Regions from separate parts of the Rhizobium sp. 01N48 genome, predicted to be linked through region 1. Evidence: predicted binding sites of a transcription regulator. Region 1 holds the regulator's gene; each other region holds the start of a gene.
The links. The regulator PhoB, encoded in region 1, activates phosphate uptake and scavenging genes when phosphate is short. The targets are predictions, from matches to a motif close to TGTCATNNANCTGTCAT.
Positions count from the first base shown of each region.

Region 2: AC1DOG_RS20435 (UDP-2,3-diacylglucosamine diphosphatase) is a predicted target of PhoB. The motif match lies at 2,740-2,756, and genes of this name have one in related genera.
Region 3: phnC (phosphonate ABC transporter ATP-binding protein) is a predicted target of PhoB. The motif match lies at 1,461-1,477, and genes of this name have one in related genera.
Region 4: AC1DOG_RS16420 (inorganic phosphate transporter) is a predicted target of PhoB. The motif match lies at 3,087-3,103, and genes of this name have one in related genera.

Region 1 covers NZ_JBFTQT010000003.1:399,397-406,941, forward strand. The annotation lists gene AC1DOG_RS08370 (Hsp33 family molecular chaperone) at 1-160, opposite strand, end outside; gene argF (ornithine carbamoyltransferase) at 253-1,170, opposite strand; gene AC1DOG_RS08380 (aspartate aminotransferase family protein) at 1,218-2,414, opposite strand; gene AC1DOG_RS08385 (GcrA family cell cycle regulator) at 2,842-3,387, shown strand; gene phoB (phosphate regulon transcriptional regulator PhoB) at 3,470-4,153, opposite strand; gene phoU (phosphate signaling complex protein PhoU) at 4,190-4,903, opposite strand; gene pstB (phosphate ABC transporter ATP-binding protein PstB) at 4,947-5,762, opposite strand; gene pstA (phosphate ABC transporter permease PstA) at 5,777-7,099, opposite strand; gene pstC (phosphate ABC transporter permease subunit PstC) at 7,096-7,545, opposite strand, start outside.
Region 2 covers NZ_JBFTQT010000012.1:19,769-27,313, forward strand. The annotation lists gene dgcA (N-acetyl-D-Glu racemase DgcA) at 1-518, shown strand, start outside; gene AC1DOG_RS20430 (MFS transporter) at 470-1,690, opposite strand; gene AC1DOG_RS20435 (UDP-2,3-diacylglucosamine diphosphatase) at 1,861-2,673, opposite strand; gene AC1DOG_RS20440 (NADP-dependent malic enzyme) at 2,928-5,240, shown strand; gene AC1DOG_RS20445 (DUF2865 domain-containing protein) at 5,369-6,484, shown strand; gene bluB (5,6-dimethylbenzimidazole synthase) at 6,498-7,184, opposite strand; cobalamin riboswitch at 7,225-7,407, opposite strand; gene AC1DOG_RS20455 (TolB family protein) at 7,433-7,545, opposite strand, start outside.
Region 3 covers NZ_JBFTQT010000006.1:160,783-168,327, forward strand. The annotation lists gene AC1DOG_RS13990 (DMT family transporter) at 1-6, opposite strand, end outside; gene rsgA (ribosome small subunit-dependent GTPase A) at 266-1,285, shown strand; gene phnC (phosphonate ABC transporter ATP-binding protein) at 1,596-2,441, shown strand; gene phnD (phosphonate ABC transporter substrate-binding protein) at 2,529-3,440, shown strand; gene phnE (phosphonate ABC transporter, permease protein PhnE) at 3,511-4,491, shown strand; gene phnE (phosphonate ABC transporter, permease protein PhnE) at 4,491-5,837, shown strand; gene AC1DOG_RS14020 (DUF1045 domain-containing protein) at 5,958-6,653, shown strand; gene AC1DOG_RS14025 (alpha-D-ribose 1-methylphosphonate 5-triphosphate diphosphatase) at 6,668-7,545, shown strand, end outside.
Region 4 covers NZ_JBFTQT010000008.1:69,861-77,405, forward strand. The annotation lists gene xylA (xylose isomerase) at 49-1,359, shown strand; gene AC1DOG_RS16420 (inorganic phosphate transporter) at 1,439-3,040, opposite strand; gene AC1DOG_RS16425 (TIM barrel protein) at 3,210-3,992, shown strand; gene AC1DOG_RS16430 (addiction module antidote protein) at 3,982-4,305, opposite strand; gene AC1DOG_RS16435 (SDR family oxidoreductase) at 4,437-5,495, opposite strand; gene AC1DOG_RS16440 (winged helix-turn-helix transcriptional regulator) at 5,602-5,979, shown strand; gene AC1DOG_RS16445 (alpha/beta fold hydrolase) at 6,130-7,179, shown strand; gene AC1DOG_RS16450 (cytochrome P460 family protein) at 7,189-7,545, shown strand, end outside.

The DNA of each region.
Region 1 (7,545 bases):
CGACGGGTGCGGGATAGTTGTGGCGATCGAGGATCGCATCCAGCATCGGGCCGAGCTGGACGGCGCGACCGCGCACATCCAGGCCTTCCACCTGAAACGGAACGACATGATCATCACCGGCGAAATCGAATTCGCCAAGGGTGGCTGCAGCTTCTGCCATGGTCTTCTCCTAGTCTGAGGGCAGTGGACGAGCCCGTCCATCCGCCAGCGCGGCCACGGGCCTGTCCGGCCCGATGTGGCCTCCAGTATGGTTCAGATCGCGCCCAGGCACCAAGCAAGAATCGACTTCTGCGCATGAAGACGGTTTTCCGCTTCATCGAAGACCACGGATTGCGGGCCGTCGATCACTTCGTCGGTAACTTCCTCACCACGATGGGCCGGCAGGCAATGCATGAACAATGCATCCTTGTCGGCCTGTGCCATCAAAGCCGAATTGACCTGATAAGGCTGGAAGACGTTGTGACCCCGGGCCCGATGTTCCTGATTCATGGAGACCCAGGTATCGGTCACCACGCAATCGGCGCCGGCGACCGCACGGTCTGCATCATGGCTCAGCATGATCTCGGCGCCCTCATTGCGGGCCCAGTTCAGATAGTGATCCTTCGGCTCGGAACCAAGAGGTACCGCCATGTTCATGCGATAGCCGAAACGGGCAGCCCCTTCGACCAGCGAATGCAGCACGTTGTTGCCATCGCCCATCCAGGCGATCGTCTTGCCCTTGATCGGGCCGCGATGCTCTTCGAAGGTCATGATATCGGCCATGATCTGGCAGGGATGGGTATCATCCGTCAGCGCGTTGATGACGGGAACGGTCGCATGTTCGGCGAGCTCCAGCATGCGGGCGTGATCGGTGGTGCGGATCATGATAGCGTCGACATAGCGCGACAGGACCTTCGCGGTGTCGCCAATCGTTTCGGCGCGGCCGAGCTGCATTTCGGTGCCGGAGAGGAACAGCGTTTCGCCGCCGAGCTGGCGCATGCCGACGTCGAAGGAGACGCGGGTACGCGTCGAGGGCTTTTCGAAGATCATCGCCAGCATCTTGCCTGCCAGCGGCTTGTCGCCCTGGCCAGCCTTGAAGGCCTGCTTGCGGGTCTTGGCGTCGTCCATGATGACCCTGAGGTCGGAAGAGGTTACCGCGGAGAGATCGAGAAAGTGTTTTGGGGAAGCCATCTGTCTTTAACCTGTTGCGCCCGCCATCCGGCCGGGCATCCATCCATTCAAGCCGTCTTCTTTGCCTTGGCGCGCACGCTCTCGGCGGCGCGCTCCAGGCGCGCGAGGCCTTCGCGGGCTTCGTCAGCGGTGACGACGAGCGGGGGCAACAAACGGATGACATTGTCGCCGGCCGGAATGGCCAGCAGGTTGGCAGCGCGGATGGCCTGCAACAGCTCAGTTGACGGAACAGCCGCCTTGACGCCGAGCATCAGGCCTTCGCCGCGGATATCCTCGATCACATCAGGGAAACGATCCTTCAGCGATGCAAGGCCCTGACGGAAGACTAGCGCGACGTCGTTGACGTGGCGCAGGAAGCCTTCCTCGAGGATGACATCGAGCACGGCATTGCCGACGGCCATGGCGAGCGGGTTGCCGCCGTAGGTCGAGCCATGGGTGCCGGCCTTCATGCCGGAGGCCGCTTCGGCCGTTGCCAGGCATGCGCCGAGCGGGAAACCACCGCCGATGCCCTTGGCGACCGCCATGATATCGGGCGTCACGCCGGACCATTCATGCGCGAAGAGCTTGCCGGTGCGGCCGACGCCGGACTGAACCTCATCGAGGATCAGAAGCAGGCCGTTTTCGTCGCAGAGCTGGCGCAGCGCCTTCATGAATTCCGTGGTCGCCGGGCGGATACCACCCTCACCCTGTACCGGCTCGATCAGGATACCGGCCGTGGCATCGGTGATCGCGGCACGGACGGCTTCGATATCGCCGAAGGGAACCTGGTCGAAACCGGGCGTCTTGGGGCCGAAGCCTTCGAGATACTTTTCCTGGCCACCGGCGGCAATCGTTGCCAGCGTGCGGCCGTGGAAGGCGCCTTCGAAGGTGATGATGTGGAAGCGCTCGGGATGGCCCTTCGAATACTGGTAGCGGCGCGCGGTCTTGATCGCGCATTCCAGCGCTTCGGCGCCGGAATTGGTGAAGAACACCTTATCCGCGAAGGTTGCATCGGTCAGCCGCTTGGCAAAGCGCTCCTGGCCGGGGATTTCGTAAATGTTGGAGAGGTGCCAAACCTTCTCGGCCTGATCCTTCAGCGCGCCGACGACGTGCGGATGGCTATGGCCGACGGAGGTCACGGCAACGCCCGCGCCGAAATCGAGATATCGCTCGCCAGTTTCGGTGATCAGCCACACGCCCTCTCCTCGCTCGAACCGCAGCGGGGCACGAGAGTAGGTATCATAAAGCGGCGCGGCTTCAGCCATGGCGCGATCTCCTGTCATTCGCTCAACAAAGGCCCGGACTCCGGCTAAAAAGCGGGTGCCCGGAAATGAAAAATGCCGCCTTTCGGCGGCGAGGGGCACTATTGTCTTTTCGCAGTGCGATGTCAACAAAACTGAGCTTTTGCCGCATGCGTCAAGCAAGCATCGGGGCGCCGGCGAGCTATCAACAGCTAATGTTGCAGAAATGACTCTACCACCCAGCAAGTTGGGGAAAACCGAGAAATCGATTCGCCGCGATTCAACCGACTCTTGTCACGGAGTCGCCCTCACTCTAGGTTAAAACTCAATTACTAGACTGCATGCGGCGGAACTAGTCACCAAAATCGAGCAAGCGTTTCTTGGTCCGGACACGTCCGTGCCATGGGTGAAGGATTCTGCCTACACCAACGCAATAAGGCGGAGACAGGGCATGAACTGGACAGACGAGCGCGTTGAAAGACTGAAGAAGCTTTGGGCCGAAGGCTTGAGCGCCAGCCAGATTGCGGCACAACTTGGCGGTGTAAGCCGCAACGCCGTCATCGGCAAGGTCCACCGCCTGAACCTGCCTGGCCGCGCCAAGGCCGGCGGCACGACGACCGCGACCAGAGCGCCGAAGCGCCCGGCGGTTTCGACCCCGCGCGCTGCCAGCAACTTCAATTCCGCACGCATCTCGCCAAGCCGCGCCGTTGCCCGCCCGCAGGGCGCAGTGGCTCTCAAGGAAGAGATGGACATCGATGCGATCGAGGAAGTCCGCTACCGTCCGGCTTCCAACGTTGTCGTTCCGATCTCGCGCCGCCTCGGCCTTACGGAACTGACCGAGCGTACGTGCAAGTGGCCGGTCGGCGATCCGCTGACTGACGATTTCCACTTCTGCGGCTGCGAGTCCCCTGACAACTCGCCATACTGCACCTACCACCAGCGCATGGCCTACCAGCCGGTCAACGAGCGCCGCAAGGCAGCCAACCGGGTCGCATGACCCGGAAAGCCGGATAAGGAACACAAGAAAACGGGCCCTCGCGGGGCCCGTTTTTCGTTGGATCGGATGGAATGGAAGCGCCTTACGCTTCCATGGAATAGCCGGCGCCGCGAACCGTGCGGATGACATCCTGCATGTTGGAGAAGTTGAGCGCCTTGCGCAGGCGGCCGACGTGCACATCGACGGTGCGTTCGTCGACATAGATGTCATGGCCCCAGACGCCATCGAGCAGCTGCGAGCGGGAGAAGACGCGGCCCGGCGACGACATCAGGAATTCCAGCAGGCGGAATTCGGTCGGTCCGAGGCGGACTTCGCGGCTCTTGCGGTGAACGCGGTGGGTTTCGCGATCGAGCTCGATATCGCCGCACTTCAGCAGCGAGGAGAGCACTTCGGGCTTGGCGCGGCGCAGCATCGCCTTGACGCGGGCAACGAGCTCAGGCGTCGAAAACGGCTTGACGACATAATCGTCGGCGCCGGTCGACAGGCCGCGAACGCGTTCGCTTTCCTCGCCACGGGCGGTCAGCATGATGATCGGCAGGCGCTCCGTCTCGGGGCGCATGCGCAGGCGACGGCAGAGCTCGATGCCGGATACGCCGGGCAGCATCCAATCGAGGATCAAAAGATCAGGCGTGCGTTCCTGCAGCCGGATCTCGGCCTCGTCACCGCGAAGGATGGTATCGACTTCGAAGCCTTCGGCCTCAAGGTTATAGCGAAGAAGCACGCTCAGTGCTTCTTCGTCTTCAACGACTGCTACTCTTGGGATCATTCGTCTCGGTCTCCTGGGGGCGTGGGTCCGGAACGCTTATTCCGTGACCGCGCCGACGGTGTTGGCGGTGTCGTCCTTCGGACGCTCGCCTTCCGGCTGGGCGCCGGTAGCCATGTAGTAGATGGTCTCTGCGATGTTGGTGGCGTGGTCGCCGATGCGCTCGATGTTCTTGGCGCAGAAGAGAAGGTGCGTGCAGCTGGTGATGTTGCGCGGATCTTCCATCATGTAGGTCAGCATCTCGCGGAACAGCGAGGTGTACATCGCGTCGATTTCCTCGTCGCGTTCGCGGATCGACTTGGCACGATCGGCAACGCGGCTGGTGTAGACGTCGAGAACTTCCTTGAGCTGGACGAGCGCCAGTTCGGAGAGATGCTCGAGACCGCGGGCGAGCTTGCGCGGAACGCCCGTGCTCTGAACCGCGATGACGCGCTTGGCGGTGTTCTTGCCAAGATCGCCGACGCGCTCGAGATCGGCCGCGATGCGGATCGAGCCCATGATTTCGCGAAGGTCGGCGGCCATCGGCTGGCGGCGGGCGATGGTGATGATCGCCTTTTCGCCAATCTCGCGCTCGGCGTGATCGAGGATCACGTCGTCGGAGATGACCTTCTGGGCGAGCGAAGTGTCGCCGTTGACGAGCGCGCGAACGGCGTCGCCGACCATCTGTTCCGCGAGGCCGCCCATTTCGGAGATGCGGCGCGTCAGGAACTTGAGATCATCGTCATAGGCGGAATAGATATGTGTCGATGCCATGGGGCTTATCCTTGAATGTCCTGAGGTTTACCGGTTTCGGAGATCAACCGAAGCGGCCCATGATGTAATCCTGGGTGCGCGGATCATCCGGGTTGGTGAACATCTTGTCGGTATCGTTCTCCTCGACGAGGTTGCCGAGGTGGAACATGGCGGTGCGCTGCGAAACGCGGGCTGCCTGCTGCATCGAGTGCGTGACGATGACGATCGTGTAGGCTTCGCGCAGCTCGTGGATGAGCTCCTCGACCTTGGCGGTCGCGATCGGGTCAAGCGCCGAGCAGGGCTCGTCCATCAGGATGACTTCGGGGCTGACGGCAATCGCGCGGGCGATGCACAGACGCTGCTGCTGACCACCCGAGAGGCCGGTGCCGCCTTCATGCACGCGGTCCTTGACCTCGTTCCACAGGCCGGCGCGCTGCAGGCTCTGCTCGACGATGACGTCCATGTCGGCCTTCGCCTTGGCGAGACCGTGGATGCGCGGGCCGTAGGCGACGTTTTCGTAGATCGACTTCGGGAACGGGTTCGGCTTCTGGAACACCATGCCGACGCGGGCGCGCAGTTCGACGACGTCGATATCCGGATCGTAGATATCATCGCCATCAAGCGTGATCTTGCCGGTAACGCGGCAGTTGTCGATCGTGTCGTTCATGCGGTTCAGGCTGCGCAGGAAGGTGGACTTGCCGCAGCCCGATGGACCGATGAGAGCCGTCACGGTGTTTTCGCGGATGTTCAGCTTCACGTCGAAAAGCGCACGCTTCTCGCCGTAGTAAACCGAGACGTCCTGGCCGATCATTTTATACGGAATGGTATTCATCTTCTGGTCTAGCGCCTTCTCAACTGCTGCTTCCGTCAACATGTTCATGATGTTTACTCCGTTTACCAGCGGCGCTCAAAGCGACGACGCAAGAGAATGGCTCCGAGGTTCATGACGATCAGGAACAGGAGCAGGACGATGATGGCGCCGGACGTGCGCTCGACAAAGGCGCGTTCGGCTTCGTTTGCCCACATGTAAACCTGCACCGGCAGAGCCGTGGAGGGATCCATCGGGGTGGCAGGCGCATTGGCAACGAAGGCGACCATGCCGATCAGGAGCAACGGCGCGGTTTCACCGAGCGCGTGCGCCAGACCGATGATGGTGCCGGTCAGGATGCCAGGCATTGCCAGCGGCAGGACGTGGTGGAACACCATCTGCATCTTCGAAGCGCCGAGGCCGAGAGCGGCTGCGCGGATCGAAGGGGGCACGGCGCGCAGGGCTGCGCGGGTGGCGATGATGATGGTCGGCAGCGTCATCAGCGTCAGCACCAGACCGCCGACCAGCGACGCGGAGCGCGGCAGGCCTGCGAAGTTGATGAAGACGGCGAGACCGAGCAGACCGTAGACGATCGAGGGAACGGCCGCGAGGTTGTTGATGTTGACCTCGATCAGGTCGGTCAGCTTGTTCTTCGGCGCGAACTCTTCGAGATAGATCGAAGCGGCGACACCGATCGGCAGCGACAGGGCAAGAACGATCAGCATCAGGTAAAGCGAGCCGATGAGGGCGACGCCGAGACCTGCGGCTTCCGGACGGCTGGAGTTGCCGTTGACGAAGAGGCCGGTGTTGAACTCCTTGTGGAGCGTGCCGCTGGCGGCCATCTGCTGCATCCAGCCGACCTGGCGGTCGTTGACCTTGCGGTTCTTCTCGTCAACCGTCAGGTCGATCTGGCCCTTGTTGGCCGAGTCGACGTTGGCGTCGGCGAGAAGCGTGACGTTGACCGTCTTGCCGATGAGCGACGGGTCGGCGACGACCATGTCGCGAAGCACGATCGGTGCACCCTTGGAGATCATCGCGGTGGCATCACGCGTTTCCGGACGGCTCTCAGCATTGATGCCGAGCGTCTTGACCATGGCGTCGCGGATGAGCACCGGATAGTTGGCGGCGATCAGCACCGACGGGTCGGTGGCGCGCTTGTTGTTGGGGTCGAGCACCTTTTCGGAGAACTCGATCGGCAGGGTGATCGAGGTCTGCGCGAAGGCCGTGTAGCCCTGACGGATAACCGTCGTGAGCAGGATGGCCAGGAAGATCAGACCGAAGGAGATGGCAGCGATGCCATAGGCCTGGAAGCGGCGTTCGGCGGCGTAGCGACGCTTGATGCCGATGTCGCGGCGGGCCGGCGCCTTGGAGACGACGACGCCCTGTCCGGAGGAAACAACGTCCGTCATTCGTACTGCTCCCGGTATTTGCGCACAATGAAGAGCGCGTAGATGTTAAGGCAAAGCGTGATGAAGAACAGCGTGATGCCAAGCGCGAAGGCAACCAGCGTCTGCGGCGAGGTGAACTCAAGGTCACCCGTCAGCTGGTTGACGATCTTGACCGTCACCGTCGTCATCGGCTCGAATGGGTTGATCTGAATGCGGGCTGCAACACCGGCCGCAAGCACGACGATCATGGTCTCGCCGATGGCGCGCGAGGCGGTCATCAGGAGAGCGCCGACGATACCTGGCAGGGCGGCGGGGAGAACGACCTTCTTGATCGTTTCCGAACGCGTGGCGCCGAGGCCGAGGGAACCGTCACGCAGGGCGCGCGGCACGGCGGTGATGATGTCGTCAGACAGCGAGGAGACGTATGGGATCAGCATGATGCCCATGACGATACCGGCGGTCAGAAC
Region 2 (7,545 bases), on a different contig from region 1:
ACGAGAGCCGCATCCGGGCGGTGCGTGCTGCGGCCCCCAACGCCGCCATCATTCTCGACGCCAACGAAGGCTGGCCGGAGGATCGCCTCGCCCACCATCTGCGGGTCGCCGCCGAATGCGGCGTGGCGCTGGTCGAGCAGCCGCTGCCGGCAGGCAAGGACGAGCTGCTAGCCGAGATCGACCGCCCTATCCTCGTTTGCGCCGATGAAAGCGTCCATCACACCGGCGATCTCGCCAGCCTGCGCGACCGCTATGATGCCATCAACATCAAGCTCGACAAGACGGGCGGCCTGACCGAGGCCCTGGCGATGAAGCGCGAAGCTGAGCGGCTCGAGTTTCAGATCATGCTCGGCTGCATGGTGGGAACCTCGCTCGCCATGGCGCCGGCCGTGCTTCTGGCCCAGGACGTGGCTTTCGTCGATCTCGACGGCCCGCTGCTTCTTGCCCGCGATCGCGAACCGGGCCTGCGTTACGCCGGTTCGCTCGTCTTCCCGCCGGAACCGGCACTCTGGGGCTGAAGATAATAGGCGACGATAATCAGCCCTAGCCCCAGCACCGCCGTCAGCGCCATGATGTAGTAGCTCGCCATGCCAAGTGCTGCGTAGATGTAGCCCGACGCGATGGTCATCAGCCCCATGAACATGCCGTTATAGAAGAAATAGGCACCCTGCGCCGACGATTCCTGCGTCGCCTGCACCGAGGCGAGGATCCGCCGTTGCACGCCAGTGTGGACGAAGGCGTAGCTGAAGGCATGTAGGCACTGCAGCAGGAAGAAGCCGACGAAGCCCCACTGCATGGGAAACAACAGCCACCGGCAGACGCAGACCGCGGCGCCGACACGGATGAGCGTCCAGGCATCGAAACGTCGGCTGAGCCGCTTCGATTGGAAGAACACCGTCACCTCCGCTGCGACGCCAGCGCTCCACAACAACGCGATTTCCGTGCCCGAAAAGCCGAGATCCCGCCAATAGATCGTCGCAAACGCCTGCAGCAGCGCGTGGCTCGATTGCTGGATGGCGACGCCGATGAGCAGCACCAGCAGATGCGGCTGCCTGAGCGAACTGCCGGTCGCCTGCTGCAGATCGACAGGCGTGCCGCGCCGCCGCGTCGGCCCGATGCGCGGACAATAGAGCGCCATCACCATCGTCATGACGAAACCGAAGATCATCACGGGCAGAACCATCTGCCCGCCCCAGTTTCCGATCAGCCGCCCGCCGACGAGCGTCGAGGCGATGAAGGCGACAGAACCCCAAACCCGCATCGAGCCGTAATCGAACCCCCAGCGCCGCACGCCGGAGATGACGATCGATTCGACCACGGGCACATAGGGAGAAAAGGTAGCGCCCTGGATGGTGTAGACGATCAGCACCGGCCAGAACGTGTCGGTCCAGTAGAGCGCGATTGCCGTCAACAGCGACAGGCCGCCGGAAAACACCAGCACATCGGCGCGCTCCTTCATCCGGTCCGCGTACATCGCCACGATCGGTGCCACGAGCACGCGCACCACCATCGGCACGGCGAGGATGATGCCGATCTCGTGGTCGCTGAACTTGTGCATCGCCAGCCAGACGGGAAAGAATGGCAACGCGACACCGTTTACAAGCAGTGGCGCGCAATAGGACAAAGCGCTCAGCAGCCGGAAATGGGCGGGCGCGACCTCTGTAAAAGAGGCATTCGTGGCGGGAATCATCGGTGTGACCTGAAAGGAACCTGCAAGTTGCCTAACACGTCACCTTAATGGCAACCAAGGCGAGATGAGGTCGCCCCAAACCGATTTCAAAAATAAGCAAAAACTGTCGCGAAACGGCAACGGCAGCAGCTGCACAATGCCATTTCGCAACAGCGAAACAATTGGTGGTATCAGGCTGCCTGCTGTGCCGGTTCGCGCTTGCGGTGATCTTCGAGCGCCAGCGGAGCCGGAGCGGCAGCGCCGCCCATGGTGCGCCATTCGATCAGCTCGAACGTGCCGTCTTCGTGCTCGGCGATTGCCGTGCAGCTTTCGACCCAGTCGCCGGTGTTGATGTAACGCACGCCGTCCATGTCTTCCATGACGGCATGGTGGATGTGGCCGCAGATCACGCCGTCGGCACCGCTCTTGCGGGCTTCGTCGGCCACCACCTTCTGGAACTCGCCGATGAAGTTGACGGCGTGCTTGACCTGCAGCTTCGCCCAGGCCGAGAACGACCAGTAAGGCATGCCGAGCTTGCGGCGAATGGCGGCGAGCCCGATGTTGATCATGATCGCCATGTCGTAGGCCCAGTCGCCGAGATAGGCGAGCAGGCGGGCGTTGCGCACCACGACGTCGAACTCGTCGCCATGCAGCACCAGATACTTCTTGCCGTCGGCCGCTTCATGCATCATCCGCTCGGCCACTTCGATGCCGCCGAAGTGCATGCCGGGGAAGTCGCGCAGGAATTCGTCGTGGTTGCCGGGGATGTAGACGATACGCGTTCCCTTGCGCGCCTTGCGCAGCAGCTTCTGGATCACGTCGTTGCATTCCTGCGGCCAGTACCAGCTGCGCTTCAGGCGCCAACCGTCGACGATGTCTCCCACCAGGAAGATCGTGTCGGCTTCGTGGTACTTCAGAAAGTCGATCAGGAAGTCGGCTTTCGCGGCTTTCGAGCCGAGATGGACGTCGGAAATAAAGAGCGTACGGAAGTGGCGCGTATCCATATTGTCCTTCACAAGCATACTGCCCGTGCCCCATGCTTCATCTGTACTTCTGAAAACCAGACTCGTGTTTCAGGAAGATGACACGGCCCGGACCAGGGGGACTTCCGTCACAAATCGCCACGACTTTGCCGTCACGGGTTTTTACATTTGTGCTGTTTTAGCAATAGGAATCAAAATTCTCGCTGTTACCGTCTTTCGATTGATGTATTGAAAGCGCTCCAATGAAAGCATGTGCGACAGCCTGGAGCATTACGATGGATCACAGCGACAAACCGAAGACGGACAACAAAGCGGCAGGCGGCAGCCTCGATGAACAGGCCTTGTTCTTCCACCGTTATCCCCGTCCCGGCAAGATCGAGATCCAGGCCATCAAGCCGCTCGGCAACCAGCGCGACCTCGCGCTCGCCTATTCGCCCGGCGTCGCCGCCCCCTGTCTCGCCATCCGCGACAATCCGGAAACCGCCGCCGACTACACCTCGCGCGCCAATCTGGTTGCCGTGATCTCCAACGGCACGGCCGTTCTCGGCCTCGGCAATATCGGCCCGCTGGCCTCCAAGCCGGTCATGGAAGGCAAGGCCGTTCTCTTCAAGAAGTTCGCTAACATCGACGTCTTCGATATCGAGGTCGATGCAACGACCGTCGATCACATGGTCTCAACCGTCGCCGCGCTCGAGCCGACCTTCGGCGGCATCAACCTTGAAGACATCAAGGCGCCGGAATGTTTCGAGATCGAGCGCCAGCTGCGCGAAAAGATGAAGATCCCGGTCTTCCATGACGACCAGCATGGCACCGCCATCATCGTCGCCGCCGCGATCCTGAACGGCCTTGAACTCGCCGGCAAGAAGATCGAAGAGGTCAAGATCGTCGCCTCCGGCGCCGGTGCCGCAGCCCTTGCCTGCCTCAACCTGCTCGTCACCCTCGGTGCCAAGCGCGAAAACATCTGGGTTCACGACCTCGAAGGCCTCGTCTACGAAGGCCGCGTCGAGCTGATGGACGAATGGAAGAGCGTTTACGCTCAGAAGAGCGACACCCGCACGCTGGCCGAAAACATCGGCGGCGCCGACGTATTCCTCGGCCTCTCGGCCGCCGGCGTCCTGAAGCCGGAACTCCTGGCGCAGATGGCCGAAAAGCCGCTCATCATGGCGCTCGCCAACCCGAACCCTGAAATCATGCCGGATCTCGCCCGCGCCGCCCGCCCGGACGCGATGATCTGCACCGGCCGCTCGGACTTCCCGAACCAGGTCAACAACGTCCTCTGCTTCCCTTATATCTTCCGCGGCGCGCTCGATTGCGGCGCCGTCACGATCAACGAGGAAATGAAGATGGCGGCCGTGCGCGCCATCGCCGCACTCGCCCGCGAGGAGCCGTCCGATGTCGCCGCCCGCGCCTATTCGGATGAAACGCCGATCTTCGGCCCCAACTATCTCATCCCCTCGCCCTTCGATCCGCGCCTCATCCTGCGCATCGCGCCGGCTGTCGCCAGGGCCGCGGCCGATAGCGGCGTGGCGCTGCGCCCGATCGCCGATTTCGACGCCTATCTCGACCAGCTGAACCGCTTTGTCTTCCGCTCCGGCTTCGTCATGAAGCCGATCTTCGCGGCGGCGAAGAATGCCGACAAGAAGCGCGTCATCTTCTCCGAAGGCGAAGACGAGCGCGTGCTGCGCGCCGCCCAGGTGCTGCTCGAGGAAGGCATCGCCAAGCCGATCCTGATCGGCCGTCCGCAGGTCATCGAAACACGCCTGAAGCGCTACGGCCTGCGCATCCGTCCGCTGTCTGATTTCGACGTCATCAATCCGGAAGACGATCCGCGCTTCCGCGAATATGTCGAGCTCTATCTGTCGCTGGTCGGCCGCCGCGGTGTCATCCCGGAAGCGGCCCGCACCATCGTTCGTACCAACACCACGGTCATCGGCGCGCTGGCGCTGAAGCGCGGCGAGGCCGATGCGCTGATCTGCGGTCTCGAAGGCCGTTATGAAAAGCACCTGCGCGACGTCCGCCAGATTGTCGGCAAGCGCCCGAATGTCCGTGATTTCTCGGCACTCAGCCTGCTGATCTCGCAGCGCGGCGCCACCTTCTTCACCGACACCTATGTGACGTTCAACCCGACGGCCGAGGAAGTGGCGGAATCCGCCGTTCTCGCCGCCGAGGAAATCAAGCGCTTCGGCATCACGCCGCGCGCTGCCCTCGTCTCGCACTCGAACTTCGGTTCGCGTGAATCGGAAAGCGCCACGAAGATGCGCAATGCCCTGCAGCTCGTCCGCGACACCGCGCCCGATCTGGAAGTCGATGGCGAAATGCACGGCGAGAGCGCGATCTCGGAAACGTTGCGCAAGCGCGTCATGCCGAACACCACGCTGCACGACGAAGCCAACCTTCTGGTCTTCCCGAACCTCGATGCGGCCAACATCACGCTCGGTGTCGTCAAGTCGATGACAGATGGCCTGCATGTCGGCCCGATCCTGCTCGGCGCGGCCATGCCGGCACACATCCTGGCGCCGTCGGTCACCTCGCGTGGCGTCGTCAACATGGCGGCCCTCGCGGTCGTCGAGGCGTCCCAGCCCGCATGATTTGCCTTGGACGCTGAAAATGCGTTAGGCTCTGAGCGGCAGCTTGTTAAGACAAGCAATGTATATCGAAGGGCGGGCCATGGTCCGCCCTTCGCCATTTGGTATTTGCTCACTGACGGGACGATGCCTTGAAACGCCTCACGCTGGCCGCAGCACTCCTGATTGCCCTTTCCGCCCCTGCCTATGCGCAGTTGGCGCCGATCTGCGGTCAGTTGCGCGCCCGCTTGGCAACCATCCCGGAAACGATCGGTGGAGGAACGTCGCCCGAAATACGCCGCTTCGTCAGCGCCATCACCGAACAGAATCTGGAACTGCGCAAGCTGCGAAGCGACCAGCGCCGCAACGGCTGCAGCAGCGGCAGCATGGTGGTCATCGGCGGCGACAATGCAGGCTATTGCGGTGAACTTGAGCAGGCCGAAGCGAAGATGCTCGACAACATCGCCGACCTGCAGATGCGCCGTGACGAGTTGCGCGCGCAAAGCCCGGACGCCCGTCTGCGCAACGAACTCTTCGCCGCACTCGACGAAAACAACTGCAATGCGCCCGTGCAGCAATATGAAGAGCCGCAATATGCCAACCCGCCCAGCATCGACGATCAGGCGATGCGCAGCGACACCTTCATTCCGCTCGGCGGCGAGCGTCAGCGCTCCTACGAGTTCTCGCCCGGCGGTCAGCCTCTGACGCATCTGAACACGATCTGCGTGCGCAGCTGCGACGGCGGCTTCTTCCCCATTAGATCGAACGCCACTTCCTTCGATTTCGCCCGCGACGCCAACACCTGCCAGCAGATGTGCCCGGGGATCGAAACCGAGCTCTACTATCACGACGTCTCCAGCGGGGAGACGGAGAACATGATCTCGGCCTCGACGGGCGCGCCCTACAGCGCCATGCCGAATGCATTCGCCTACAAGAACCGCAAGCCTGGCGAAAAATCCTCCTGCAGCTGCAATCTGCCTGCCTATTACGAACAGATGCGCCGCAACCAATCTGTAAGCGCCCCGCCGCCACAGAGCTCGATCACCACGATCGAGACCCCGAACACCGCCGCCAAGCCCGAAACCCAACCCGCGCCGCAACAGCCCGCACCCCAGGCGCAGGTCCCCGATCGCCCGTACGATCCCAGTGCCGGCAAGGTGCGCCAGGTGGGGCCGCAGTTCCTCGCCGGCGATCAGGGATCGATCGACCTGAAACACCCCGCCATGCCGGGCGCCCAGCCGCAGCAACCGCCGGCACAGAAGCAATAGCAGGCGTCGCGGGCTATGCGCCCTCGCCCCAGCGATCCGTAAACACCAGCTCCTCCAACGGCAGCCGCTGCCGCCATCCCTTCACGGCGAGCTCCGGCTCCTCATAGAGCCGGTCGACATAACCGACACAGAGCCAGGCGACGATTTCGATCCGATCAGGCACGCCGAGCGCGCGCTTCAGATCCGCCTCGTGGAAGATGCTGACCCAGCCGACGCCGACGCCTTCGGCGCGCGCGGCAAGCCACAGGTTTTGCACCGCGCAGACGGTCGAATAAGAATCCATCCGCCTGTTGTGGGTCCGCCCCAGCACCACGTCGCCGCAGCGATCCGGATCGCAGGTCACGCAGATGCCGACGGGTGCCGTGCGAATGCCCTCAAGTTTCAGGGCGCGGTAGGCCTGCTGCCGCTCACCGGAAAACATCTCCGCCGCCTCTGCATTGGCCTTTGCGAAAGCCTCCCACACGGTGGATCGTACGGCCTGGTCGCGCACCACGATGAAATTCCACGGCTGCATGAAGCCGACGGACGGCGCGTGATGGGCTGCAGCCAATAGCCGCCCGATGACGTCATCGGGCACGGCATCCGGAAGGAACTCCGATCGCACGTCGCGTCTGGTCTCGATGGCTCTGTAAACGGCGTCGCGCTCGCTCGCCGAAAAGGCACCGGCTCTCGCAAGAGAGCCAGGTTGGTCTGGTCGCATCGTCAATCCCCAACAACACAACCGGCCGCTGTCCAGGCGGTCAGTCTATGATTGTCGGGCCGGTCTTCTGACTTGGCGTCATCCGTCTGCCACGCCTTCCCGGCAAAGCGCCAGTGGCATCAAGCGGCAGACGTCGGCCTTACAGCGTTGGGCACGTTCCGGTCTTGCACCGAATTCCCGATTCTCCCGCAAGCCTGCGGGCACCCGACGCGCCACCTATGCCGACAAACCGCGCCGGATGCAATCGCTCAGGCCTCGACCGGGAAATATCGGACATAGGCGAACTCGTCACCATCGGGTGACCAGTTCGGAACATTGATCGATCCCTGCCCACCGAAAAGCTCGAACAGCGTCGTGAGAT
Region 3 (7,545 bases), on a different contig from region 1:
GAACATGGAGATTTCCTTGAGGGGCAACGCAGCTTTCAGGAAAGTCTCGCGGGAAATCAAGACGCTATGAGGCGCGAACGGCACCAATCTCTGCCGGTGACTTGGCTGTCCAATAACAACAGGGATCGGCCGTCGTTTCCCGCCCAGATGTATCGCTGTAGCAAACCCCATATCTTCCCGCCGAAGCTTCCGCTAATGTCCGCGCCACGACACGTCCCATCACGGAGCCAGCCTTGACCCATACGCCGCAGTCCCCGGTGAACCTTTGACGACCGATCACGAAGCGACATTCCTGGCCTCGCTCGGCTGGTCCGAATTCTTTTCCGATCAGCTGACGGATGACGATCATGGTCTCATCCCCCGTCGCATCGCCGAAGTGCATCGCAGCCGCCTGAGCGTCACCTCGCTAGACGGCTTGATCCGGCTCAAGATTTCGCATCAGCTGAATACGTCCGAATTCGCCGTCGGCGACTGGGTGATGGTGGATCCCGAGGACGACAGGCTGGTGCGCCGGCTGGAGCGCCGCACGCTGTTGCAGCGTCGCGTCGAGGGACGTCAGGGCCAACAGCTCGGCGCCGCCAATGTCGATACGCTCCTGATCGTCACCTCCTGCAACGCCGATTTCAACGTCGCCCGCCTCGAGCGCTACATGGCGCTCGCCAACCAGGCCGAGACAACGCCCGTCATCGTGCTGACCAAGGCCGACCTCGCCCCTGATGTCGCGGAATACGAAGCCCAGGCGAAAGCGCTGCAGCGCGATCTCGCGGTGGTCGTGCTCAACGCCAAGAGCGACGATGCCGCTGCAGCGCTTGGTCCATGGAGCGGCTTCGGCCAGACGCTCGCGCTGATCGGCTCCTCCGGCGTCGGCAAGTCGACGCTGGTCAATGCGCTGGCCGGGCTGAGCGGCGAGGGCTCGCAGGCAACCGGCGGCATCCGCGAACGCGACGCCAAGGGCCGCCACACCACGACCGCCCGCTCGCTGCACGCCATGGAAGGCGGCGGCTGGGTCATCGACACGCCGGGCATGCGCACGCTCCACGTCAGCGATGTGCAGGAAGGGATCGAGCAGGTCTTTTCCGAGATCACCGAGCTTGCCGAACACTGCCGCTTTCGCGATTGCACCCACGACCACGAACCCGGCTGCGCCGTCCAGGCCGCCGTCAAATCCGGCACGCTTGCGCCCGAGCGTCTCGCCCGCTGGCGAGTGCTGCGCGACGAGAACGACAAGAATACCCCGAAGATGACCGGGCCGAAGGGCAACAAGGTGCTGCAGAAGCGGCGGTGAGGGGTGAGGCGTGGGCGCGGGAACCGTGCGCCAAGCCATGGCGTCACTAGCCATGACTATGGAAATCTAATGTTTTTCACTAGACTTCGCCATGCATGGCTAGACTTCGCTTGAACTTCGGGAAAATGCCGTAGAAGTGCACCGCATTCACCACACCCCACGCCTGTCACAGAATTGTGACCCCACTGTCACGTTTCAATCCACAGTAGCCCCGTTTGTGACAGCACTTACACAAAACTGACATTGGAGCTTCACGGACCGGGCCTAATGCACTCCCTCATATCGCGTTTGGGCTATGAGGAAGAGCATGATGTTCGAGCTGAAGAATGTCACCCGTCAATTCGGCAAGAAGATCGCCGTCGATAGTGTGACGCTTGACATCCCTCAGGGCCAGATGGTCGGCATTATCGGCCGTTCGGGCGCCGGCAAGTCCACGCTTCTGCGCATGATCAACCGCCTGCAGGAGCCGAGCTCCGGCTCGATCCATTTCAACGGCACCGAGGTGTCGGGCCTGCGCGGCAAGTCGCTGCGCAACTGGCAGCGCGATTGCGCCATGATCTTCCAGCAGTTCAATCTCGTGCCGCGCCTCGACGTGATGACCAATGTCATCCTCGGCCGTCTCAACCATCGCTCCACCGTGCTTAGCCTGCTCGGCGTCTTCACCCGCGAAGAGCGGGTGCAGGCGATCGCGGCGCTTGAGCGTATGGGCATCGAGCAGACGGCGCTGCAGATGGCCGGCACGCTCTCGGGCGGCCAGCAGCAGCGCGTGGCGATTGCCCGCGCTCTCATGCAGGCGCCGAAGATGCTGCTTGCCGACGAGCCGATCGCCTCGCTCGACCCGCTGAACGCCAAGATCGTCATGGACGCGCTGCGCGATATCAACGAGCGCGAAGGCATCACCGTCATCACCAACCTGCACACGCTCGACACCGCGCGCAGCTATTGCGAGCGCATCGTCGGCATGGCCGGCGGACGGGTCGTCTTCGACGGCAAGCCGTCCGAACTGACGGCCGACGCCGTCAACGAAATCTACGGCACCGACAAGAACGGCGCCGGCATCGACGAGACCATGACGTCCACCAGCCTTGATAACATCAAGGGCAAGCAGCAGGACGCCGTATCCCGCGTGATGGCCGCCTCCGCCGTCATGCGCTGACAAGTTTCCGGCCGGGGGAAAAAGCCGGAAAAGCACAGCTCCCCAGTAACTCAAAGTCACTGACAAACGTCACCAAAGGAGACTACCATGTCTGCGTTCCGCAAGATCCTGATGGCAACGATCGCCATCGCCACCGTTGCAGGCCAGGCCTACGCTCAGGACGTCAAGGTCCTGCGTATCGGCCTCGACGGCGGTGAAAACGAAGCCGACCAGGTTCGCCGCACCGAGTGCGTCAAGCCGGGCCTCGTTGCCGCCACCGGCGTTTCGGAAGTCCAGATCTTCCCGTCGCCGAACTATAACGGCGTCATCCAGGGCCTGCTGGGCGGCACCATCGACCTCGCTGTCATGGGCGCTTCCTCCTACGCCTCGATCTACCTCAAGGATCCGAACGCCGTTACGCCGGTTCTGACCACCAAGCAGGAAGACGGCTCGACCGGCTACTACTCGATCATGGTCGCCCGCAAGGATTCGGGCATCAAGACGCTCGCCGACGCCAAGGGCAAGAAGCTCGGCTTCGCCGATCCGGATTCGACCTCGGGCTACCTCGTCCCGAACGTCTCGCTGCCGAAGGATGTCGGCATGCCGGTCAAGCAGTACTTCTCTGAAACCGGCTTCGGCGGCGGCCATGAGAACCTCGTTCTCGGCGTTCTCGACAAGAAGTTCGACGTCGGCACCACCTTCGGCTCCGCCACCGGCGATTGGGCCCAGGGCTACACCTCTGGCAACCTGCACATCATGGTCACCAAGGGCCTGCTCGACATGGACGATATCGTCCAGGTCTGGAAGTCCCCGCTGATCCCGAACGGCCCGCTGATGGTTTCCAACAAGCTGCCGTCCGACATCCAGAAGAAGGTCACCGCCTACTTCGCCGAACTGCCGAAGACCGACAAGGGCTGCTTCGACAGCTTCACCGGCGGTGGTTACGTCGATTGGTCGCCGGTCGACCAGTCCTTCTACCAGACGATCATCGACGCTCGTAAGTCGGTTATCGGCGGTTGATCCGAACCTCTGAATAAACTCGCGGCGGCATCATCATGGTGCCGCCGTTCGTTCAACAAGGATGCTCAACATGGCGCACGTGGCCGAACCCGACCACATGGGCGGACTGCAGCAAGGCTCCCGCACAATTCTCGATCACTACCAGCAGCAGGTCCGGACACGGCGTATCTACACCGTGATCTCGATCGTTGTGTTCCTGATCGTCCTCGGTGCCTCGCTCGATTTCGCCAACAGCGCCAATTCGGGCAAGTTCTTCGAACGTCTGCCCTATCTCTTCGATTTCATGAAGCATTTCGTGCCGGACAGCCCGCTGGAGATTTTCAGGGCCATGTTCGACCTGCCGTCGCCCTATGCCGATGGCTCGATCAAGTATGATTACGTCAGCGACCGCGTCTACATCACCGACAGCTTCTATATCCCGAATTTCTTCTACCAGCTGGCGATCACCATCAACGTCGCCATCGTCTCGACCATCCTCGGCGCATCCGGCGCCTTCGTGCTCTGCTTCTTCGCCTCGACCAATCTGGTCGGCGCCGGCGCCACCCGCTGGGTCGTGCGCCGCATCATGGAAATCCTGCGCGCCTTCCCGGAGATCGTCATCGCCGGCCTGCTCGCCGCCATCCTGTCGATCGGCCCGATCTCGGCCATCATCGCGGTGTCGATCCACACCATCGGCGCGCTCGGCAAGCTGTTCTTCGAAGTGGTCGAGAATGCCGACATGAAGCCGGACGAGGGCCTGCGCGCATCCGGCGCCAGCTGGCTCGAGCGCGTCCGCTTCGCCATCCTGCCGCAGGTCATGCCCAATTTCGTCTCCTACACGCTGCTGCGCCTTGAGATCAACGTGCGCGCCTCCACCATCATCGGCGCCGTCGGCGGCGGCGGTATCGGCGAGGTCTTCAGCCTGGCGATCGGCCGCGATCACGCCGCCAAGACCTATGCCATCATCATCCTGCTTCTGATCACCGTCGTCTGCGTCGACCAGTTCTCCGCCTGGCTCCGCCGCCGCATGATCGGCAAGCAGTCCTTCGAATTCGGCCGAGGAGCAGCCTGATGTCGTCGCTCACAGTCAACGCCGCCGATCGCCAGCGCCTGCTGGACAATTATCCCGAAGTCTTCCACCGCAGCTTCATGCAGCGCTGGGGCCTCGCCCTCATCGCCGGCCTCGTCATCATCTACCTCGCGCTCGCATTCAATTTCTTCAAGGTCATCCCGACCTTCGTCAACGGCAATTGGGATCGCGCCTCGATCTATGTCCAGGACTGGTATTCCTGGCGCGCCCAGCCGCGCCTGCGCTTCGTCGATGGCAAGGTCGTGCCGCAGTGGACCAGCCGCGGCCAGTATCCGAAGGACGCCATCATCGCATGGATGCTGCCGACCGCAGCCGGCGGCTACACCGTCACCTACGGCAGCGATGCCGACCGCATGGAAGTGACGCCTGAACGTGTCGACGTCTATCTCGGCGGCAAGCTCTATCCTGTCGAGATCACCAAGGATCGCGCCATCCTGCCGCCGGGCGCCCCCGCCGTCATGAAACAGGACGACAGCAAGGTCACCGTCTCCTTCGGCTTCGAGGGCCAGGCGGAAATCCGCTCGACGCAGGTCTATGTGCAACGCCGCTTCCTCGGCTGGGCCAATTTCTTCTTCGACACGCAGTCGCCCTTCTGGGGCAAGAGCCTCGTCGATGTCGCCGGCCTCATGCTGTCGGGTGATCGTATCGATCCCGCGCAGTCCAACGCCTCGCTGGTGCTTGACAATTTCCTCAACAATGCCAGCTGGCAGCACGGCGATATCCTGTCGAAGCTGATGCAGACGCTGGTCATGGCCTTCGTCGGTACGCTGCTCGGCTCGCTCTTCGCCTTCCCGCTGGCCTTCATCGCCGCGCGCAACATCACGCTCAACCGTTCGGCCAACTGGGCGACGAAGCGCCTCTTCGATTTCCTGCGCTCCATCGACATGCTGATCTGGGCGCTGTTCTTCACCCGCGCCTTCGGCCCCGGGCCGATCCCCGGCATCGCCGCCATCTTCTTCACCGACACCGGCGCGCTGGGCAAGGTCTATGCCGAGGCGCTGGAAAATGTCGATGACAAGCAGCGCGAGGGCGTCAAGTCGGTGGGTGCATCGCCGGTCGTCGTCCAGCGCTTCGGCGTGGTGCCGCAGGTGCTGCCGATCTTCATCTCGCAGTCGCTCTATTTCTGGGAATCCAACACCCGCTCGGCCACCGTCATCGGCGCCGTCGGCGCAGGTGGTATCGGCCTGAAACTCTTGGAATCGATGAAGACCAACTCCGATTGGGACAAGGTCGCCTACATGGTGCTCCTCATCCTCATCGTCGTCTTCGTCTTCGACAATATCTCCAATGCGCTGCGTTCGCGGGTGATGGGCAAAAAGACCCATTGATGGGTCTTGATCATCATCATTCTGTCACGGAAATCTTTTAGCCGGAAACAAGCTTGCGGCGGGCGGTCAAATCACGGCAGACTGCCTCCCGCATCCACATAGATTTCCGGGATACTGGCCTTGCGATACGCACTCTATTTCACGCCGCCGAAGGGTGATCCTTTGAACGTGGCGGCAGCCCATTGGCTCGGTCGCGATGCCTTCACCGGCGAAACTTATCCGGCTCCCGATTATCCTGACCTGCCGGCCGCCGAGCAGTTCGAGCTCACCGCCGATCCGCGCCGCTATGCCTTCCACGCCACCATCAAGGCGCCGTTTCATCTGGCCTCCTCGGTCACCGAAAAGGACCTCATCCAGGCCGTCGAGGATTTCGCCGCCGCGACGCCAGCATTCGAGATCCCCGAGCTCGTGCTCGGCCAGCTCGGCCGGTTCTTCGCGCTCGTGCCCGGCTCCCTGCATCCGCCGCTTCAGCAATTCGCCGCCTCCGTGGTAAAGTCCTTCGAACCGTTCCGCGCGAGCTTGTCCGAAGCCGATATCGCTCGGCGCAATCCGGACAAGCTCAGCGAAAGCCAGAGGGCCAATCTGTTGCGCTGGGGCTATCCTCACGTGATGGATGACTTCGGTTTCCACATGACGCTTTCCGGCCAGGTGCCGGAAGAGCGCGCCGAGGTGATGAAGACCATTCTCGCCGAGCGTTTCGCCGCCTTCACCGGCCGGCCGCTTTTGATTTCGGGCCTTGCCGTTTTCGTCGAAGAGACGCGCGGAGCGCCGTTTACCGCCCATTCCTGGTGGCCGCTTGCCGCCGCCAAACCTTGAAAGATCTGACGCCCATGACCAAAGAAACCGTCTTCTCCAACGCCCGCATCGTCCTTGAGGATGAAATCGTCGAAGGATCGGTCCTCGTTCGCGACGGCAAGATCGAGGATATCGCAAGCGGCAGCTCCCGCCTGGGCGAGGATTTCGAAGGTGACTACCTGATCCCCGGCCTGGTCGAGCTGCACACCGATCATCTCGAGGGCCACTATTCGCCACGCCCCGGCCTGCGCTGGAACAAGACGGCGGCGATCCAGGCGCACGACGCCCAGATCGTGACGTCAGGCATCACCACGGTCTTCGATTGCCTGCGCATGGGCGCGGACGAGGATGGCGGCTTCGAGCATGGCGAGATGCGCGACATGGCCGATGCCATCCAGAAGGCCGAGAAAGAGGGCCGCCTGCGCGCCGAGCACCTCATCCACCTGCGTTGCGAAGTCTCCGCCGACAACGTGCTGCAGCACTTCGCCGATTTCGAAAACGACCCCTATGTCCGCCTCGTCTCGCTGATGGACCATGCGCCGGGCCAGCGCCAGTTCCAGACCATGGACCAGTACATCTTCTACTATCAGAAGAAGCGCGGCCTCACCGACGCCGAGTTCGCCAAGTTCGTCGATCGCCGCGTCTCTGAATCCGAGCGCAATTCGACGCCACACCGCGTCGCGATCTCGAAGGTCTGCGCCGAGCGCGGCATCACGGTCGCCAGCCATGACGACGCGACGCTCGCCCATGTCGACGAGGCGATCGAAAACGGCGTGCGTCTCGCCGAATTCCCGACCAGCTTCGACGCCGCCAAGGCCTCGCATGAAAACGGCATGAGCGTGCTGATGGGCGCGCCGAATATCGTGCGCGGCAAATCGCACTCCGGCAACATCGCCGCCCGCGATCTCGCCGA
Region 4 (7,545 bases), on a different contig from region 1:
CCACACGGAACACCATCACTTTTTAAACCACCCAAGGAGGAGTACCCCATGAGCACCGGATTTTTCGGCGATATCCAGAAGATCAAGTATGAAGGCCCTGATAGCACCAATCCGCTGGCCTTCCGCTATTACCAGCCGGACGAGATCGTTCTCGGCAAGCGGATGGAAGACCATCTGCGTTTCGCGGTCGCCTACTGGCACACGTTCACATGGCCGGGCGGCGATCCCTTTGGTGGGCAGACGTTCCTGCGTCCGTGGTTCGAAGACACGATGAAGGCTGCGAAGCTGAAGGCCGACGTCGCTTTCGAATTCTTCTCGCTGCTCGGCGCGCCCTATTATTGCTTCCACGACGCCGACGTGCGCCCCGAGGGCAAGAACTTCGCCGAAAACACCAAGAACCTGAACGAGATCGTCGATTACTTCGCCGAGAAGCAGGCCGCGACGGGCACCAAGCTGCTCTGGGGCACGGCGAACCTCTTCTCCAACCGCCGCTTCATGTCGGGTGCCGCAACCAATCCCGATCCCGATGTCTTCGCCTTCTCCGCCGCGACCGTAAAGACCTGCATGGACGCGACGATGAAGCTCGGCGGCGAGAACTACGTGCTGTGGGGCGGTCGCGAAGGCTATGAGACGCTGCTCAACACCGACCTCAAGCGCGAGCTCGACCAGATGGGCCGCTTCCTCAACCTCGTGGTCGAGTACAAGCACAAGATCGGCTTCAAGGGCCAGATCCTGATCGAGCCGAAGCCGCAGGAGCCGACCAAGCACCAGTACGATTACGACGTCGCGACCGTCTACGGCTTCCTGAAGAAGAACGGCCTCGAAAACGAAGTGAAGCTCAACATCGAGCAGGGCCACGCGATCCTTGCCGGCCATTCCTTCGAGCACGAGCTGGCGCTCGCAAACGCGCTCGGCATCTTCGGCTCGATCGACATGAACCGCAACGACTACCAGTCCGGCTGGGATACCGACCAGTTCCCGAACAACGTTCCTGAGATGGCGCTGGCTTACTACCAGGTTCTGGCAGGCGGCGGGTTCACCTCCGGCGGCACCAACTTCGACGCCAAGCTGCGCCGCCAGTCACTCGATCCGGCCGACCTGCTGATCGGTCACATCGGCGGCATGGATTGCTGCGCCCGTGGTCTGAAGGCTGCCGCCAAGATGATCGAGGACAAAGCGCTGTCGCAGCCGCTCGCCAACCGCTATGCCGGCTGGGATTCGGCCGAAAGCCAGAAGATGCTGCGCGGCGAATATTCGCTAGAGCAGATCACGGCGCGCGTCGAGAGCCAGGACATCAACCCGCAGCCGAAGTCCGGCCAGCAGGAACTGCTCGAAAACGTCGTCAACCGCTACGTCTGATCGGTAGCGGATTGTTGAAACAAAGAAGCCGGGGAGCATTCGCTTCCCGGCTTTTTCAATTGCGCTATCGGCTCACGCCTCAGAACACCTGACGCAGGATGATGAAGAGCACGAAGGCGATGGCGATGGACGCGGGCAGCGTCAGGACCCAGGCCATCAACATGTTGCGCACCGTCGACCATTGCAGGCCGGAACCGTTCGCCGCCATTGTGCCGGCGACGCCCGACGAGAGCACGTGGGTAGTCGAAACAGGCAGGCCGAGATGGTCGGCGGCGCCGATGGTGACCATGGCGACGACTTCGGCGGCTGCCCCCTGGCCGTAGGTCAGGTGGGTCTTGCCGATCTTCTCGCCGACGGTGATGACGATGCGCTTCCAGCCGACCATGGTGCCGAGGCCGAGCGCGATGGCGACGGCGATCTTGACCCATAGCGGGATGAACTTGGTCGCGTTGTCGACCGCCTTGTGATAGGCGCTCACCGCCTGCAGGTCGGCCGGCTCCATAGTAAGCAGCTTCTGCTTGTCGATCAGCTTCAGGGCCTCGCCGATCAGGTAGATGTCGTTGCGGACGTTGCTGACCAGATGCGTGGGCACGGCCTCCAGCGTCGGGAAGGCGGCGACTTCGGCGCTCGTGGCGTGGATGAACTGCTGAAGCGCCGGTGTCGTTGCGTCCGTCCAGACCTTGTTCTTCACGGCATTGCTGACCTCGACGCGGAAATCGCCGGCGGCAGCACCAGGCTTCACATATTTGCCGAGCGCGGTTTCCACTTGGGCCGACGCGCTCTTGTAGGCTTCGAGGTAGTTGACGTCGGGGGTGCGGTTGAGCGCGAAGGCGGTGGGGACGAGGCCGATCAGGATCAGCATGATCAGGCCCATGCCCTTCTGGCCGTCGTTCGATCCGTGGGCGAAGCTGACGCCGGTGCAGGTGAAGATCAGCAGGCCACGGATCCAGAGCGGCGGCGGGTTGTTGCCCTTCGGCTCCTCGTAGAGCGCCTTGTTACGCACGAGCACCTTCATGACCAGAAGCAGGACGGCGGAGAGGCCGAAGCCGATCAGCGGCGAGATCAGCAGCGACAGGCCGATATTGGTCGCCTGCGACCAGTCGACGCCGCTGGTGGCGCTTCCCGCCGGCGCCAGGAACTGGTTGGCGAGGCCGACGCCGATGATCGAGCCGACCAGCGTGTGCGAGCTCGAGGACGGCAGGCCGAGATACCAGGTGCCGAGGTTCCAGAGGATGGCGGCGATCAAGAGCGCGAAGACCATGGCGAGGCCGGAACCGGAGCCGACCTGCAGGATGAGCTCGACCGGAAGCAGCGCCAGGATGCCGAAGGCGACCGCGCCGCTCGACATCATGACGCCGAGGAAATTGAAGAAGCCCGACCAGATGACGGCAAGTTCAGCCGGCATGGAGCGGGTGTAGATGACTGTCGCGACGGCGTTGGCGGTGTCGTGGAAACCGTTGACGAACTCGAAGCCGAGCGCGATGAGCAACGCCAGGCCGAGCATGATCCAGGGAACGGCGGCAACGCTGGTGAGGTCGCGCCCGAGCGCGTAACCGACATAGCCGAGACCGGCGACAAGCAGGATGATGATGACGGGAAGGAACCACTTTTTCGAAGCCGACCCGTGCAGCGGATGGTTTTCGTGATCCCGGTGAATAGTCTCGTTGGTGATGTCAGCCATCTCAGTTCCTCTCTCAGAAGCCGTCCCTTCGAGTTATGCCTGCTGCGTGAACCTCTCATGACAATCGTCAATTCCATGTGCCGGCATGGCACGCGATGTCGCATTGCGGCTGACCGCGATCTCGGCTCTATTGCGAACAGACATCAGCATGCATGATCGGGAGGATCACATGAGCTTGCCTTTCCAACTTGCCGCCTGCGCCGAGATGATCTGGCGCGACCGACCGATCGAATGGCGGGCTTCCAGGCTGAAGGAAATGGGCTTCGGCGTCGGGCTGTGGAACTGGCCGGAGCATCATCTCGGCAAGCTCGAGGCGACGGGCGCCACCTTCACCATCATGAACGGCTATCTCACCGGCCGGCTGACGGATGACGAGGGGGCGGCGGAGCTTTTGAAGACGGCGCGCGAGACAGCCAAGGTCGGCAAGCGGCTCGGCGTGCAGCGTCTCAACCTGCACGGAACCGGGCTGGGCGAAGGCGGCCTGCCGGTGCAGCCGATCGAGGTGGTGACAGGTCAGATGTGGTTGAAGGCGCGCGACACGCTCGCCCGCATCGTCGACATGGCGGAGGAGGAGGACGTGGTCTTCACTCTCGAAAACCTCAACCTTGATGTCGATCACCCGGGCGTGCCCTTCGGCCGCGCCGAGGACACGCTGGCGCTGGTCTCGAGCATCGACCACCCGCGCCTGCGGCTCAATCTCGACCTCTATCACGCGCAGATCGGCGAGGGGAACTTGATCGAGCTCTGCCGCAAGAGCCTGCCATGGATCGGCGAAATCCAGGTCGCCGACGTCCCCGGCCGCATGGAGCCGGGAACCGGCGAGGTGAACTGGAAAGGTATCGCGCGGGCCTTGAAGGCGATGGGCTATGCCGGGCCCGTCGGTATGGAGGCGTTTGCGTCGGGTGACCCCGAAGCGGCGCTTGTGGCGTTCCGCGAGGCGTTTACGGTTTAGCGGCGGCTTTTGCCTCTCGATCGGTGTGCGCCGGCACTTTTGCCGTCAGGCCGATACCGAGCGCCTTCATGACGGATAGCGTCGTCTTCAGCGTCGGGTTGCCCTCGGCGCTGAAGGAACGATAGAGCTGCTCCCGGGAAAGCCCCGTCTCACTGGCAATCTGGGTCATGCCCTTGGCGCGCGCAATGACGCCCAGCGCATGGGCGATATAGCCGGCGTCCTCGGTCTCGAACGCTTCCTCGATGAAGACGGCAATTGCTTCGTCCGATGTCAGGTCATCGGCCGGATCGTAGTGGGTGAATTTCTCAGCCATTGTTTTCATTCCATTCGCTGAACAGCCGTTTTGCCTCTGCGATATCACGCTTCTGGCTGAAGCCAGAACATGACGGATTGTCGTTTTAAAACGACAATCCGTCAATGATCCGCGTTTGGCGAAGGCGAAGCTTAAGGAACCAACCGGTCGGCCCGCAGTTGCTTGAACAGGTCGAAGAACGCGTCGTCGGTGGGCTGATAGTCGAGGAAGCCCATGCGGCGGCTTTTCGACATGTCGGTGACCACCTCGATCGGCCGGCCGAGATCGGCGTCGGTGTGCCAGGGTGAGGACAGGCGGTTGAGATCAGGCTCGGCGAGGCCGTGGCGCGTGGCGATTTCGCGCCAGAGGTCGGCGTCGTCGGCCATCTGCTGTTCTAGCGGGCGGACCACGCCGTCGAAGGCGACCGGTTCGATGCCGAACCACGCGGCGATCCGACCCCACATCCAGCTCCAGCGGAAGACGTCGCCGTTGACGACGTTGAAGCCGTGGTTGGCGGCGGCTGGTGTCGTCGATGCCCATTCGATGTGGCGCGCCAGCAGGCGTGCGTCGGTCATGTCGGTGAGGCTCTCCCACTGCGCGGCAACGCCGGGGAAGCGGAAGGGGCGGCCGGTTTCCTTGCAGATGCTGGCGTAGACGGCGAGCGTCGTGCCCATGTTCATGGCGTTGCCCACTGCCTTGCCGACGATGGTGTGCGGACGGTGGACGCTCCAGGTGAAGCCGTCGCGGGCAGCGGCGGCGAAGACTTCGTCTTCCTGCGCGTAATAGAAATTATCGATGTCGAGACGGCCCTGCTCCTCGCGGAACGGCGTCTGCGGCAGGCTGCCCTTGCCATAGGCTTCGAAGGGGCCGAGATAATGCTTAAGGCCGGTGACGAGCGCGACGTGGCGCACCGAGCCCGAGAGCCTGACGGCATCGAGCAGATTGCGGACCATGGCCGAGTTCACGCGGATGTTCTCCGCTTCCGTCGGCTGCCGCAGCCAGGTGGAAATGACGATGTGCGTGGGGGCGACATCGGCAAGCGCCGATTTGAGCGATGCGGGATCGAGCAGGTCGGCGGCAAGCGGCTGCACGCCCGGCGCCTGTTGCGGCTTGCGCGCGAGGCCGAAGACCTGCCAGCCCTTGCCGCTCAAGAGTTCCGCCGTGGCGCTGCCGACGATGCCGCTTGCGCCTGCGATCAATGCCTTGTTCAAATGCTTGTCTCCTGATGTTTTCGGGCTGTTTTTCCGCATGTAGCCATTTCGATCGTTTGCCGCTAGAAGGCACCCATTCGAGACATAGACACCCTGAGGTAACCACATGCGAGCCGGCTCACCCGATCACGAATGGCGCGAGGATTGCGCGCCGCGCCGCGTGCTGGAGATCTTTTCCAGCAAGTGGACGAGCATGATCCTGCATGTGCTGGACACGCGGCTTGACGGCTGCGCGCGCACCGGCGTGCTGCAGCGAAGCCTTCCCGGCATATCGAAGAAGATGCTGACGCAGACGCTGCGCGACATGGAGGCGGACGGGCTGGTGACGCGCCGTGTTTATGGAACGGTGCCGCCCGCCGTGGACTATACGCTGACGCCGCTTGGCAAGCGGTTCGTGGAGCCGATCGAGTTGCTCTACGGCTGGGGGCGGGCCAATGCGGATGCGCTCGACAGCCTGGCCGAACGGCGGGCGGAGAAGGACTGAACCTGTCGTTGCCGCGCATGGGCGCGTCCGTGCTCTATACCAACATATAGGCCATTTCATACGTCGGTTGCCTGTCGGTCCGTTGGGGCCCGCGCTAGCTCTCAGGATGAGCATTCGCGCTCTCCTGCAACCGACAATCGAGAGGCCCCCATGTCCGATGATACCAATCACCAACGCCGCCGCTTCCTTGGCGCCGCGGCCTTCGCTGCCGCCGCTGTCGGCATCGCCGGCACTGTGCGTGCGCAGACTGCGGGAGCGGGAAGTGGCGCGCTTGCGTCGGTCAAGCCGGGCACGAATACGTCCTTTCCGGCGCTGAAGCAGGTCAACACGGGTGTGCTCGATATCGGCTACGCGGAGCTCGGTCCGGCCAATGGACCCGCCGTGCTGTTGCTGCATGGTTGGCCCTACGACATCTACAGCTTTGTCGATGTCGCGCCGGTTCTTGCCGATGCCGGCTATCGCGTGCTCATTCCCTATCTGCGCGGCTACGGGACGACGCGGTTCCTGTCTTCGAAGACAATGCGCAATGGACAGCAGGCGGCGATTGCCGTCGACATGATCGACTTCATGGATGCGCTGAAGATCGAGCGTGCGGTTATCGGCGGTTATGATTGGGGCGGGCGGACAGCGAATATCATGGCGGCGCTCTGGCCGGAGCGGTGCAAGGCCATGGTCTCCGTCAGCGGTTACCTGATCGGCAGCCAAGCGATCAACGAAAAGCCGCTGCCGCCGAAGGCGGAACTCTCCTGGTGGTATCAGTTCTATTTCGCCACCGAACGCGGGCGTGCGGGCTATGATGCCAACAGGCACGATTTCGCCGAGCTCATCTGGACGCTTGCCTCGCCGCAATGGCACTTTGACGACGCCACTTTCGATCGCACGGCGAAAGCTTTCGAAAATCCGGATCATGTCGCGATCACCATCCATAATTATCGCTGGCGGCTCGATCTCGCCAAGGGCGAGAAGAAATACGATGCGCTGGAGCGCAAGCTCGCGAAGCTGCCCGATATCGGCGTGCCTGCTATCACCATGGAAGGCGATGCCAACGGCGCGCCGCATCCGGAGCCTGCCTCCTACGCCAAGAAGTTCACCGGCAAATACGAGCATCGGACGATTACCGGCGGCATCGGTCACAATCTGCCGCAAGAAGCACCCGCGGCCTTCGCACAGGCGATCATCGATGCCGATAAGCTTGCGTGAGTGGCTGCCATGACAGGGAAAATCATGCTGCTTGCCGCCGCCACCGCTGTCGGCGGCACCGTCTTTGCGATCGGCTCGCTCGCCGGCGAGACGCCTGCCGCCAAGCCGGTCTCGCCGATCTACGGCGTCGCCCTTCCTGACGGCTACCGGCAGTGGGAGTTGATCGCGCCGGCGCTCGAGGATGCGCCTTTGAACGAGCTGCGCGTGGTCGTCGGCAACAATATCGCCGTCAAGGCCTATCGCGATGGCACGCTTCCGTTTCCTGATGGCAGCGTGCTCGTCAAGCTCGCCTGGAAGCGCACGCCATCGGCCGAGTTCGCGCCTGCCTCGGTCCCCGGTCCGGCAACAACGGTGCAGGTCATGGTC